Regions from separate parts of the Pantoea sp. PA1 genome, predicted to be linked through region 2. Evidence: predicted binding sites of a transcription regulator. Region 2 holds the regulator's gene; each other region holds the start of a gene.
What was found. The regulator LexA, encoded in region 2, represses DNA repair genes until DNA is damaged. The targets are predictions, from matches to a motif close to TNCTGTATGTACATACAGNA.

Region 1: dinB (DNA polymerase IV) is a predicted target of LexA. The motif match lies at 1,697-1,716, and genes of this name have one in related genera.
Region 3: AC1V0D_RS07460 (DinI-like family protein) is a predicted target of LexA. The motif match lies at 1,690-1,709, and genes of this name have one in related genera.
Region 4: umuD (translesion error-prone DNA polymerase V autoproteolytic subunit) is a predicted target of LexA. The motif match lies at 1,698-1,717, and genes of this name have one in related genera.

Annotation. Positions count from the first base shown of each region.
Region 1 is NZ_JBXGEE010000001.1:32,271-35,477, reverse strand. It holds gene AC1V0D_RS00205 (sugar ABC transporter substrate-binding protein) at 1-594, shown strand, start outside; gene dinB (DNA polymerase IV) at 629-1,684, opposite strand; gene dpaA (peptidoglycan meso-diaminopimelic acid protein amidase) at 1,930-2,676, shown strand; gene AC1V0D_RS00190 (class II glutamine amidotransferase) at 2,647-3,207, opposite strand, start outside.
Region 2 is NZ_JBXGEE010000002.1:32,742-35,948, forward strand. It holds gene plsB (glycerol-3-phosphate 1-O-acyltransferase PlsB) at 1-799, opposite strand, end outside; gene AC1V0D_RS10955 (diacylglycerol kinase) at 927-1,295, shown strand; gene lexA (transcriptional repressor LexA) at 1,401-2,015, shown strand; gene dinF (MATE family efflux transporter DinF) at 2,116-3,207, shown strand, end outside.
Region 3 is NZ_JBXGEE010000001.1:1,531,599-1,534,805, reverse strand. It holds gene AC1V0D_RS07480 (helix-turn-helix domain-containing protein) at 1-106, opposite strand, end outside; gene AC1V0D_RS07475 (hypothetical protein) at 243-629, shown strand; gene AC1V0D_RS07470 (hypothetical protein) at 613-948, shown strand; gene AC1V0D_RS07465 (hypothetical protein) at 1,107-1,373, shown strand; gene AC1V0D_RS07460 (DinI-like family protein) at 1,412-1,651, opposite strand; gene iraP (anti-adapter protein IraP) at 1,829-2,116, shown strand; gene AC1V0D_RS07450 (DUF6388 family protein) at 2,186-2,509, opposite strand; gene yedD (lipoprotein YedD) at 2,763-3,207, shown strand, end outside.
Region 4 is NZ_JBXGEE010000009.1:32,479-35,685, reverse strand. It holds gene umuC (translesion error-prone DNA polymerase V subunit UmuC) at 1-1,155, opposite strand, end outside; gene umuD (translesion error-prone DNA polymerase V autoproteolytic subunit) at 1,170-1,619, opposite strand; gene AC1V0D_RS21205 (putative glycolipid-binding domain-containing protein) at 2,424-2,993, shown strand.

The DNA.
Region 1 (3,207 bases), on a different contig from region 2:
GGCAAGGCGAATATCGTCAAGCTGTGGGTCGCCGGTTTCCCGCCGATGGAGCGCCGTCAGGTGGTGTATGAAAAACTGCTGAAAGAGAATCCGGGCATTCATCAGCTGGAGTCGATTGGGGCCGTTTCAACTGACGTGCAGGGCGACACCGCCAACAAGATTGGTGCGATTCTGGGGAAATACCCGAAAGGCAAAATCGACGCCATCTGGGGAGCATGGGATGCATTCAGCCAGGGGGCTTACAAGGCGCTGCAGGAGAATGGCCGGACCGAGATCAAGCTCTATAGCATCGATGTCTCGAACCAGGATTTGCAGCTGATGCGTGAGAAAAACAGCCCGTGGGTGCAGACGGTGGCGGTCGATCCTAAAACCATTGGCGCGGTCAATATGCGGCTGGTGGCGAAGAAGATTGCCGGTGAAGAGACACCTGCAACGTATCAGTTTAAAGCGGCGTCAATCTCTCAGCAGCAGCTGAACAGCCAGCCTGGCGCGGTGAACGTCGCCTCGCTGAACAAAATCATTCCGGGCTGGGGCAGCAATGAGGATTTTGTCGCACCGTGGTTCGCCACCCTGGCCGCGAAATATAAGAAGTAATCTGGCGTCAGCCCTGCCGGCGGGTGAGGCTGACTTATAAACCCAGCAGGAGCTGACGTTCCAGCTGGGGATCTACCATCGTCACGTGCAGTCCCACCAGCCGCACACCGCGCCCGGCGCGGCGCTCATCCCAGGTCTTGCGGGCGATGGCGATCATGTCCTCTTTATTCAGCACCGGCCAGATATGCTCCTGGGTGGTCTGCTGAAAATCACTGAACTTCAGTTTGACGCCCTGACGCGCCACCTGTCTGTCGGGTCGGATCTGCGTCAGCCGGCGGTCGAGTTCGGCATAGAGAAAATCGATGATCTCCAGGCAGGCCTCCCAGTCGCTGATATCTTCCGCCAGCGTACGCTCGACCCCAAGCGATTTACGCTCGCGCTCAACGATCACGCCGCGCTCATCAATGCCGTGGCTGCGCTCCCACAGCACCCGGCCAAACTTGCCAAAGCGCTTCAGCAGCTGGGCTAAATCGGCCTTCTGCACGTCGCCACAGGTCACCAGCCCCATCTCTTCGAGCTTCTTTGCAGAGACTTTGCCTACGCCGGGGATCTTCGCCAGTGGCAGCGTCAGTAAAAAGTCAGGCATCTCTGCCGGGGTGATAACACACTGCCCGTCCGGCTTATTCAGGTCGGAGGCGATCTTGGCCAGAAACTTGATCGGGGCGATGCCGGCCGAGGCGGTCAGCCCGGTTTCACGGTAAATCGTGGCGCGGATCGCCTGCGCCATCAGCGTGGCCGAGCCGTGGCAGTGCGGGCTGTCGGTCACATCCAGATAGGCTTCATCCAGCGAGAGCGGTTCAATCAGCGGGGTAAAGCGGGAAAAGATTTCGCGGATCTGCGCGGAGGCTTCCTTATAGGCGTCGAAACGCCCTGGCAGAAGGCGCAGATGCGGGCATAGCTTCAGGGCCATGCCGGTCGGCATTGCGCTGCGCACACCAAATTTGCGGGCCGGGTAGTTGGCGGTGCTGATGACCCCGCGACGTTCGCGGCTGCCACCGATGGCGATCGGGATGTCGCGCAGCTGGGGATTGTCACGCATCTCCACTGCGGCATAGAAGCAGTCCATATCGACATGAATGATTTTACGCATACCCCCCTCCGGCACTGGATAAGTATACAGCCGACAGGGGTAACTGCAATATTTGTTGCCCGGGCGAATAAAGTTTACAAATTTCTGGCCGAATAACCTTCAGTAAATCGCGAATTTGGCCGACGCCGTCTTGCTAAAAAAACAGACAATGTTTAATGTTGCGCTGCGGTAGCGGATAGTTCCGATAATGCCAACAAAGACGCAAAATTTGTGTCATGTTCTCTTCACCTCAAGGTATACACAGCATGGGCAAAATCGCACTCCTGTTTGCGATGATTTTACTGCCAGCCCTCAGCATGGCAATGACACCCGACCCCGTTCAGTCAGCGGCACCGGTCAGCAAAGAATTAAAGAAGCAGTTACTCGGCACGCCGGTCTACATCCAGATCTTCAAGGAAGAACGCACGCTCGAACTCTACGGCAAAATCGGTAACGAATATCGCCTGCTGGATACCTACCGCATCTGCAACTTTTCTGGCGGCCTCGGCCCGAAACGCCGTGAAGGCGATTTCAAAAGCCCGGAAGGTTTTTACAACGTGAAGCTGAATCAGCTGAAGCCCGACAGCCGCTTTTATCGCGCCATCAACATCGGCTTCCCGAATCAGTACGATCGCAATCAGGGTTACAGCGGTAACTACCTGATGATCCATGGCGACTGTAAGTCGATTGGCTGCTATGCCATGACCAACGCCTATATGGATGAGATTTTTACCTATGTGAATGCTGCGCTGCGAAACGGCCAGCAGGATGTCAGCATCAGCATCTATCCGTTCCGCATGACCGACAGCAACATGCAGCGTCACCGCTACTCCACCTATGCCAGCTTCTGGCAGCAGCTGCAGCCGGGATACGCTTACTTTGCGAAGTATCACCAGCCGCCGATGGTCAATGTCGCCAGCGGGAAATATGTGATGAACAGCAGCCCGGCACCGGTTTTAGCCAGTCCCGAAGCCGCTTCCCGTTCATTCCTGGCGCTCTCCAAGGCAGAATAGCGCCCATTCACCTGGCGCAATCCGCTGCCAGGTTTCATTGGCCGTCAGAGGCTGCGTTGCAATCACCGTCACCACGTCATGCGGCGTGGTGTGCTGCTGAAAATCAACTTCCACATCCTGATCGAGCAGCTGCGCCCGGCCAAACGGGGCGCGACGGGTGATCCAGAAAAGGTTGGTCGAGCAGAAGGCCATCAGATAACGTCCGTCTGACAGCAGCATGTTGAATACCCCCTTCTGCCGCAGCGCGGTGGCCAGCTCGCCAATGAAGCGGAACACCGCCGGCCAGTTGCCCGGCGTGCGCGGATAGCGTGTCGCCAGCTGATGCAGGATCCAGCAGAACGCCTTCTCACTGTCCGTTTCCCCCACCGGCCGGAATGTGCCGGTCTCCAGCTGCTTATAGCCCTTCAGCTGCCCGTTGTGCGCGTAGGTCCAGTTGCGGCCCCACAGCTCGCGGGTGAACGGATGGGTATTCTCCAGCGACACCTGCCCGCGATTCGCCTGACGGATGTGCGCCACCACCGAGTGCGACTT
Region 2 (3,207 bases):
CGCGAATTGCTTCATAGGAGAAGTTCGCCGCAATCTCTTCCATCATCTCGACGGCATTCTGCTGCGCTTTCTCATGGGAGATTTTTTTGCTGCGCGCCTCATCTTCTACGGCTTTTTCAATCGCTTTGGATTGCAGCAGGCGATTAAACAGATCCTGACGGGCCGGTAAACGCGGGCCAATCGCAGCCAGCCGCTGACGGGCAAAATGGATACGCGCGACGCGGGCCAGCTTCTGCGCGATCGACTTATCTGTCCCATGTTCCGTGGCCATACGCCGCAGCGACACGGTCGGCGAGAAGCGGACAAAGCTGTCGCGCCCATGCCAGATGACCGCAAAGAACTTCTGCACGCCGTTCAGCACCCGCAGGTGTGGTGTGGCTTCGCCCTGAACTTCACGTCCCGGTGCGCGGCCAAACATCACGGTGACGGGCAGCATCTGAATATCCAGCGTGGGATTATTGCGATGCAGGTCCAGGTAATCGTGGAAAATTTTCACCGATTCCACGCTGGGTACAAAATAGGGGAAGACGCGCGGGCCATCGTGGATAAAGACGTGGCGAGGCAGCAGGGAACCATCAATCTCCAGTGGAGAGAGCGGATCGGGCAGATGATGCCGCAGACACTGCGCGCGCAAAGTCAGTAAGTCAGCCTTCGAATCGTAAGGCAAAACATACATAATAGGTCGGGTCGGATCCAGACCATGTTCAGACACGGGATCGGCCGGAATGGCCTTACTCTTTACCAGAAACGAGAGTGGTAAATTAAGCAATTTATAATAAAGTTTACGCCAACCTGACATAGACAACATGAAGCCTCTTGTTAGCAAAGCGCCGCAAGCATACCAGAAAGTGCAGCGAAGATCTGTGGTGGTGCCAAATGCACGCAGCCCAGACATTGACGTCAATCCGATAAAAGGGTTCCCACACATGGCAAATAATGCCACCGGACTTATCAGAATAGTAAAAGCCGCCGGTTACTCCTGGCAGGGGCTGCGTGCCGCGTGGCAACATGAAGCGGCGTTTCGTCAGGAAGCCCTGGCTGCGCTGGCGGCGATCATTATCGCGTGCTGGCTGGACGTTGATGTGATCTCGCGCATCCTTATGATTGGGTCGGTGGTGCTGGTGGTCATCGTCGAAATCCTCAATAGCGCCATTGAAGCGGTGGTCGATCGCATCGGTCAGGAGCATCATCCGCTCGCGGGCCGGGCAAAAGATATGGGTTCGGCAGCGGTACTGCTGGCTATCTTACTGGCCCTGTTTGTCTGGATCGCGCTGCTCTGGACACATTTGCGATAAACCTTCCATAACGCGGCTCAGGCCGCGTTTTCCCTGACAATCGGTTTTCATTTCGCCAATACCTGTATATACTCACAGCGACTGTATAAACAACCAGGGGGCGGGATGAAAGCATTAACCAGCAGGCAGCAGCAGGTCTATGACCTGATTCGCGACCATATTACTTCAACAGGCATGCCGCCTACGCGTGCCGAGATTGCCGCGCAGCTGGGTTTCCGCTCGCCAAACGCGGCAGAAGAGCATCTGAAAGCGCTGGCGCGCAAAGGCGTCATTGAGATTGTCTCCGGCGCATCGCGCGGCATCCGTCTGCTAATGGAAGAAGAAGCCTCAGAAGGCATACCGCTGATTGGCCGGGTTGCTGCCGGTGAGCCCATCATGGCGCAGGAACATATCGAGACGCATTACAAAGTCGATCCGGGCCTGTTCAAACCTTCGGCGGATTTCCTGCTGCGCGTCAGCGGAATGTCGATGAAAGATATCGGGATTATGGACGGCGACCTGCTCGCGGTGCATAAAACGCAGGATGTGCGCAATGGCCAGGTCGTGGTGGCCCGCATTGACGATGAAGTGACGGTGAAACGCTGGAAAAAGCAGGGTGCTATCGTGCATCTGCTGCCTGAAAACAGCGACTTCGACCCGATTGTTGTCGATACGCGTGCCCAGTCGCTGACCGTGGAAGGTCTGGCGGTGGGTGTCGTACGCAACGGCGAATGGCTCTGATTCTGACGCCTGCGTGCATTCGCCTTTTCTGGTGCTATTCTGTCTGCCCTGATTTTGTCGCTGCCGCCTCTGCGCAGCGACACTGAGCACGGAATGGCGAATGCGCTTTATCACGGCAACCGATAAAAATCTCTGGCGGCTCGCGCTGCCCATGATCCTGTCAAATATCACCGTTCCCTTACTGGGCGTGGTCGATACGGCAGTGATTGGTCATCTCGACAGCCCGGTCTATCTTGGCGGGGTCGCGGTCGGGACGACCGTCACCAGCTTCCTCTTTATGCTGCTGCTTTTCCTTCGCATGAGCACCACGGGCCTGACGGCACAGGCCTTCGGGGCAGGCGACAAAACGGCGCTGGCACGCGCCCTGATCCAGCCGCTGATCATGGCGTTGCTGGCGGGTCTGCTGTTTGTCGCGCTGCGTTACCCCATTATTCAGCTGGCTACCCATCTGGTTGGCGGCGATCCTCTGGTACTGGCACAGGCCGGACTGTTTATTCAGATCCGCTGGCTCAGTGCGCCTGCCACGCTGGCGAACCTGGTGATTCTGGGCTGGCTGCTGGGCGTGCAGTATGCGCGTGCGCCGGTGATCCTGCTGGTGGTGGGGAACCTGGTGAATATCGTGCTCGACCTCTGGCTGGTCATGGGGCTGCACTGGGGCGTTGCGGGGGCAGCCACCGCCACGGCACTGGCGGAATATATCACGCTGGGCGTCGGCGGCATGATGGTCTGGCGGGTTCTGAAGCTGCGCGGCATTCCATTCAGCCTGCTGAAACAGAGCTGGCGCGGTGACAGCGCCCGGCTGCTGCGCCTCAACCGGGATATTATGCTGCGCTCTCTTATGCTGCAGCTCTGTTTCGCCTCGCTGACCGTGCTGGGCGCCAGGCTGGGGCCGGAGGTGGTCGCGGTGAACGCCGTATTACTGATGTTCATTACCTTTACCGCCTACGCGCTCGATGGTTTTGCCTATGCCGTCGAAGCGTTTGCAGGTGAAGCGCATGGCGCAAAAGATGGCAGCAAACTGCTGCGCGTCTGGCGCTCTGCCTGCCGACAGGCGGCGGCGGTGGCGCTCTTCTTCTCGCTGGTTTATGCCTTTACCGGCCCGCAGATCGTGATGCTGCTGACCTCTCTGCAGACAGTGCAGCAGGCGGCCGACCGCTATCTGGTCTGGCAGGTGATTATGCCGCTGATCGGC
Region 3 (3,207 bases), on a different contig from region 2:
AAACGGCCACATGGGACACGTTTACCTGCTGCGCCAGCTGCTTCTGCGTTAACTGCAGTGACTTGCGTCGGAGTCGGATGCGATCACCCAGGGTTTCGTTTTTCATCTGCTTGACTTTTTGGTTAAGAGTGACTTAAGTATACTTAAACCTGGTATTTAAGCAATCTTAAATTCGTGGGGGAAAAGGTGGCTGTTAAGCATGCCGTGAGTTCCAGAGACCTTACCGGAAAAAGGGGTGTGGCATGGAAAGTAGTCTGATTACCAGTATGGGGGCGTTAGTTCTGGGTGGGGGCGCCGCAGCACTTTTCTGGAAACCGTTGTTGGCGGGGATCGCCTCAATCGTGACCAGTAATCGGGCAGGCGGCGAAATTATTACCAGTTACAAAGAGCAGGTGGTGTTGCTGAAAGAGAGCAATGCGCTGATACGGGAGGAGAATGATGAGTTACGCGAACGGCACGACAGAAATCTGCGGCGTATTGCCACGCTTGAAACCGATCTCCGGTTAATCAAAAACGCAGTGGGTATTTTACTGGCAATGACCGAAACCGATCAGAACGATAAGTTTCGTAATGAAATTGATCGGCTTATCTCAACTCTGGAGGATCGCAGTGATGACACCGATAAATAGTCCTTTGACCGTTCTGACATACCGGCGAAAAGTGATTCTTGGCGGGATTCTGCTGAGCTGTTCGATGATCTGCATCCTGATGACCATCATTTTTCTCTATGTCAGCAACACCGCAAATAAACGGGTCGAGGAGATCCGGGCGGATTACCGGGTCATCGCCGCCCGCCGTGAGGACAAAGTCGATCTGCTCACGGATCAGGTTGCGGCGTTGCAGCATAAGCTTGATGCGCTGCCCGATCGCACAGCAGATAAAACGGTCAACAAAGTCAAAGAGGTGGTGAAAGAGGGCGATTTACCTTCGGCCGAAACGGGGCAATAGCCGTAACTTCCGATTATTCCTAGGGCGGCTTCGCTATTATCAACTACGTTTAAATCTCCGGGCGACATTTTCTGTCTTAAATGCAGGCCCGCTGATTGGCTGGTTGATGAACCGCAAAGCCTAATCACTTTGGAAAACTGACCAGAAGGAAAATTAGCATGAGCGATTCAACCGAAACCAAGACCAAAAACGATTATCTGCGTGACGTAGCGTCGCAGCTGAAAGAGATGCGCCACTATGCGCAGACCAATACTGAAACTCTCTCCAGCCACTGGTTAGCCTTTGATGCCGGTGAATATAAAGACAAGACCAACGCTGACCGAATCGACGCGTTGCTCAATAAACAGGGTAAACTGCTGGACGACCTGGATGCTGCTATTAAGGATATTGAGATTGAAATCAATCACAGTGAGCAGGAGAGCTGATTCCTCTCCCGCTAACTGATGCGGTGGCCGATCAGGGATTAATCGGCCACCAGCCACATTTCCGCTTCGTCGAACATCTCTTCCACGATACGCGCAACCGTCGCTTTATCGTTCTTACTCAAATCTGTGTCAATCGCATTACGCTCCATCGGCTTAACCTTAACTTCAATGTCAGGAAAGACCCGATGCACCCGCTTTTCCAGCTCCTCAAGAATCATCTCGCGAGCACCCGGTAAACCGGCAACGTTGCGCTTGTCATAAATCAATTCAACAAACATGATGGCAATCCATTCAGGGCAAAATCGCTGATCTATAATACTGTAAATAAAAACAGTAGCAAGGTTGCGCGCCGGTTTTGACGCAAATTTTTATGCCGTCCGGGCCGCCATCTTCAGCTGGAAAAATGCGCGCGCATCGCGACATAATGGCGGCTTACTCTTCAGGAGGCCTGCGCGATGCGACAACTGGTAATCGATATTCTGCTTAAGCTGGCGAAAATGGATGTGGATGCGAAAGAGCTGACCGCTCAGATTGAAGCCCAGTCGCTGCTGGTTGCGGCGCTGCTGGTACAGGCAAAACAGGATAACTCCCTGACCATTACCGAAACCGTACAGGATGCGATTGTCACCGCCTCCCGCTCTTCAGCCGAATTTATGCAGTCCGATGTTGATCTGCTGCTGACCCACATTAATCGTCTGCTGGCCGTGGCCAGTTATGTTGAGGTGAAGGGCAGGACCCCCTGAACGCGCGGGCAGGGTGAAAATGACCTCTGAAGAAGGTTAACCGGTACGCTTCTTCAGAGGTCGCCTCAATCAGAGTTCGTTTTTAATGCAGAACTCTTCCCAGCTCATCCCCAGTGACGCAGCATGGGATTTGAGATAAGTCTCGATAGCTTCAGCCGCCACCGCTTTATCCGGCTCAGCGAGCTGGATAGAAAAAATCATGCCATCCAGATTCTTCTGACGCAGGAAGGCCGCATAGATGCGTTCAGCATGCCATTCGCGCAGCTCTCGCAGTGAGAGATTGGCCGCGCGGGCATCGCTTTCAGTCAGTTCATCAAGGGCAGCCTGAAAGTCCGGGTGGGCGGTAAAAAACATCTCGCGTGCCTGCGCGTAGTAGGCTTCTGGGGTTTTCATCATTCTGTTCCTGAAAGTCTGTTGCAGCGCGCCAGTGTAACGGGTTGTCTTACGGTTGTCAGGCACCGTCGCGCCGGAATGTCGCGGCGGGGGCCGCCCGCAGACGGCCGCGCCGGGAACGCCGGGTAACGGATAAGGTGAGAAATGGGCTGCAATCCGGGGGGAAGCAGCAGCCCGAACCGTCAGATATCTTGCGCAGCGCGGGGAAAAAATTATAACGTAGCCGCCATTAACGCGATTTTAGGGATTAAACATGAAAAAGTGGATGCTGATTGCGGCGCTGGCACTGGGTGGCTGTGCGCAAATCAACGATTATGAAAATGCGGTGCAGACCCCGGCACCTGCCGATTTGCAGGGCAACTGGCAAACCGTCGGACCGCAGAGCGGTCTGATCAGCAGCCAGGCGACAGGCAGCATCATTATTAATGCGGATGGCAGCACGCTGGATTGCCGTCAGTGGCAGCGGGTGATCGCCAAGCCCGGCAAGCTGACCCGACTGAATGGCGACTACGTTAACGTGACGCGTCAGCTGCGTGTGATGCCGCTGGATGTCGACAATGGCGAGCTTAGCTACGATGGCCTGACGCTGCGAAAAGTGGCCCGTCCGACGGTTGAGTGTCAGCAGGCGCTGGAGGAGATGGCAAAGCAACCTAAAGCCACGGTGATCCAGAATATCGAACCCCAGTTACTGCGTACAT
Region 4 (3,207 bases), on a different contig from region 2:
TCCGGACTGATTGATGCCGTCCAGCACCTTCATCAGCTGCGCGCTGTTGGCCCGCGGCTGCGTATCGTCAAAGAGGTTCAGCTGACTGACGCCATGCGGGGTAAAGTCATCGAGCATCACGCCGGCCTTCATGTATCTGCGGCCGTCCAGCCAGATGCGGTCAAGCGAGCGCATGGCCGCCCCGATGATATCGCGCGTGTCCTGGGTTGGCAGGCTGAGCTTTTCACCGGCGCTGTTGCCGTAAAACACCTCGTTCTCTGCATGCGGTGACGTCCGGATAAACACGCTGATGCGCCGGCAGAACTGCCGCTCTCCCCGGAGCTTTTCTGCGGTGCGGGTCGCGTACTGGCACAGGGCCTGCTGCATGGCCACCTTAGAGGTGATGCGCTCGCCAAAAGAGCGCGAACAGCAAATCTGCTGCTTGGCCGGCGGAAGTTCCTCCAGCGGAATACAGGACTCCCCGTTGAGCTCACGCACGGTCCGCTCCAGCACCACGCTGAAGTTTTTGCGGATGAGCGCGGGATGCGCACGGGACAGCTGCAGGGCATTTTCGATGCCCATCAGACTCAGTCTTCTGGCGATGCGCCTGCCCACGCCCCAGACTTCCTCAACCGGCTGGTTCTGGAGCAGGGTGGCCGTACGCTTCGGGTTACCGGGCGTCAGGGCCAGTACCCCGCGGAACTGCTTCCACTCCTTGCCGGCCCACTGGGCACTCTTTGCCAGCGTCTTTGTCGGCCCCATGCCTACCCCGACGGTCAGGCCGGTTATGGCCAGCACGTGCGCCCGCAGGCGCCGGCCGAAGTGCTCAAAATCCTCACACCCGTCAATACCGGTCAGATCCAGGAACATCTCGTCAATCGAGTACTGCTCGACCTTTGGCGTCAGTTCCTCGAGGGCCGTCATGACCCTCTGCGATAATGAATGATAAAGCCCGTAGTTAGAGCTAAACACATGAATCTTATCAGGATATCCTTCATTTTTTATCTGAAACCACGGAGCGCCCATTTTGATGCCCAGCGCTTTGGCGCCCGCTGAACGGGCGATGACGCAGCCGTCGTTATTGCTGAGCACCACCACCGGTTTACCGCGCAGGTCAGGGCGGAACAGGGACTCGCAGCTCGCATAAAACGAGTTAACGTCCGCCAGTCCGAACATAGGCAGCGCCATAGCTACCTCCTGCGCGCTTTTGTACTGTTGAAGAACCAGGTGACGACGCCGAGCAGCTGCAGCTCCTCCGGATAAATGACGGAGTAGGCCGGGTTCATCGGCAGGAGAGCCAGACGGGGATGAAGCTGCAGGCGCTTGACCGTAAATTCACCGTTAACCTCAGCGATTACGATGTCTCCGTGCGAGGCCTCTTCTGCGCGATCGACGACCATGACGTCGCCATCACACAGCCCCAGTTCCTGCATACTGCTGCCGCTGGCACGCACAAAAAACGTGGAGGCGCGCCGGCGGATGCAGAGCTCGTTAAGGTCAAGTTCAGCCTCAACATAATCTGCGGCGGGCGAAGGAAAGCCTGCCGCACAGGGATCTGCATAGAGGGGCACGCGTACACGGGGGGTGAAGACCGGGGGCCAGAGCAGCATCAGGCCTGAACCGTACACGGCGGGTTTCACAGGACGCTCCGGGATGAAAATACCGGTGACGGGATATGTGCTGTATGTAAGTGGTGCATAAATTCCTCCTCTGTAATTAACTGGTTTTATATACAGTATTATTGGCGAAATTTATCTGGCAAGAAAAAGCAGCAGGGGATTACTCAGATGCGGTTTTATCCGGCTGATAATTAATGGAAAATTTTTGAAATGATGTGTTTTCAGCAGCATCACGTCAGACATTGGGCAGAATATCGGTGCCACCGGGCTCCCGGGAGGGGATTCAGTCACCCGGTAATCTGTCTGCGGATTTCCTGATCCACGCACTTTTTTTGAGAAAGGCGCGTAAGCAGTTTCTGCCGGCAAAGGTGAAATGACGCTTCCTCGCCACGGCTGTTCGTTCCTCGCGCTGCTGCGGTACGCCTCAGCCGTGACTGCGGCGAGCGTTGCGTGCTCACGTTTTAAGGGCAGGCTTTTTTCCTGTTCCTCGTTTGCTCCGGGGCCGGACCGTTTTATGCTGCATGCAGACGTTAAACTGACGTTTTACCCTGAGAGGCAACGTATAGACGGTCTGACTTCTCCCGCCCGCTTTCTGGCATACCTTATGGCAGAGCACGATATCTCCATCACGCAGCTGTGCAGGCGCAGCGGGATGGACAGCGCCGTTGCCTGGGAATCTCTGGCGGGACTGCTGCCGGTGACCCCGGCGCTGGCGGAGCAACCGGGTCGGGTATTTCATTCGTCCGGGTTCTGGCTAAGCCAGCAGGCCGTGTACAGAACAGCTAAAGAGCTATCTTTTTCAGTTAAAATAAGGTGCAGAAGATAATGGTGAGAAGATCTGTCAGGTGGAGCGCCTGCGATGGAAACGGGATGGAGCATTGTGATATCACTATTTCCGGTAACGGCATAATTATTGAAGGTATTGTTGCAGGCAATCGAAAAAGCAGTTACGGGGCCTGGTACCGTGTAGATACAGATGAGAGCTTCAGAACGCGAAATGTACAGGTCAGATATGTTGGCGGCCCGTCACTCCATATCATATCTGATGAAAATGGCATCTGGCATGATGTTGAAAATAATAAGCAACTCATACATCTGCAGGGCTGTCATGACGTCGATATCGGCTTTACGCCCGCGACGAATATGTTGCCATTGAGGCGTCTGAAACTTGCTGAAAAAGAAAGCCAGTCTATAAAAGTGGCCTATATTCCCTTGCCTGAAGAAATCAGTGAAAACTTCGAGCCCGTCGCAGCCAGCCAGCGTTACACATGTCTTGCGCCAGATCGGGTGTACAGATATGAAGGGATTTTTCGTGATTTCACAGCTGATTTGAGTATAGATGACGCGGGGATCATCGAAGACTATCCAGACCTGTTCCGAAGGCAAAGTAAGTAAACATATATAAGTCATTCCAGGAGAGGACGGCCCCGAAGTGGTTTTTATTAATGCAGTGCTCTCCTCTCTGTTTCAAATCCTGCTATCCGGATGCTTGCCAATATGCACCAGTTGACGTTGTCGCATCTCTGAAATTACCTGTCAGCTGAGATCATCCGGAAGCAGCGCTGCCTGACTAAGGCGATTGTCAAAAGCGGACGTTTTGCTCATAACG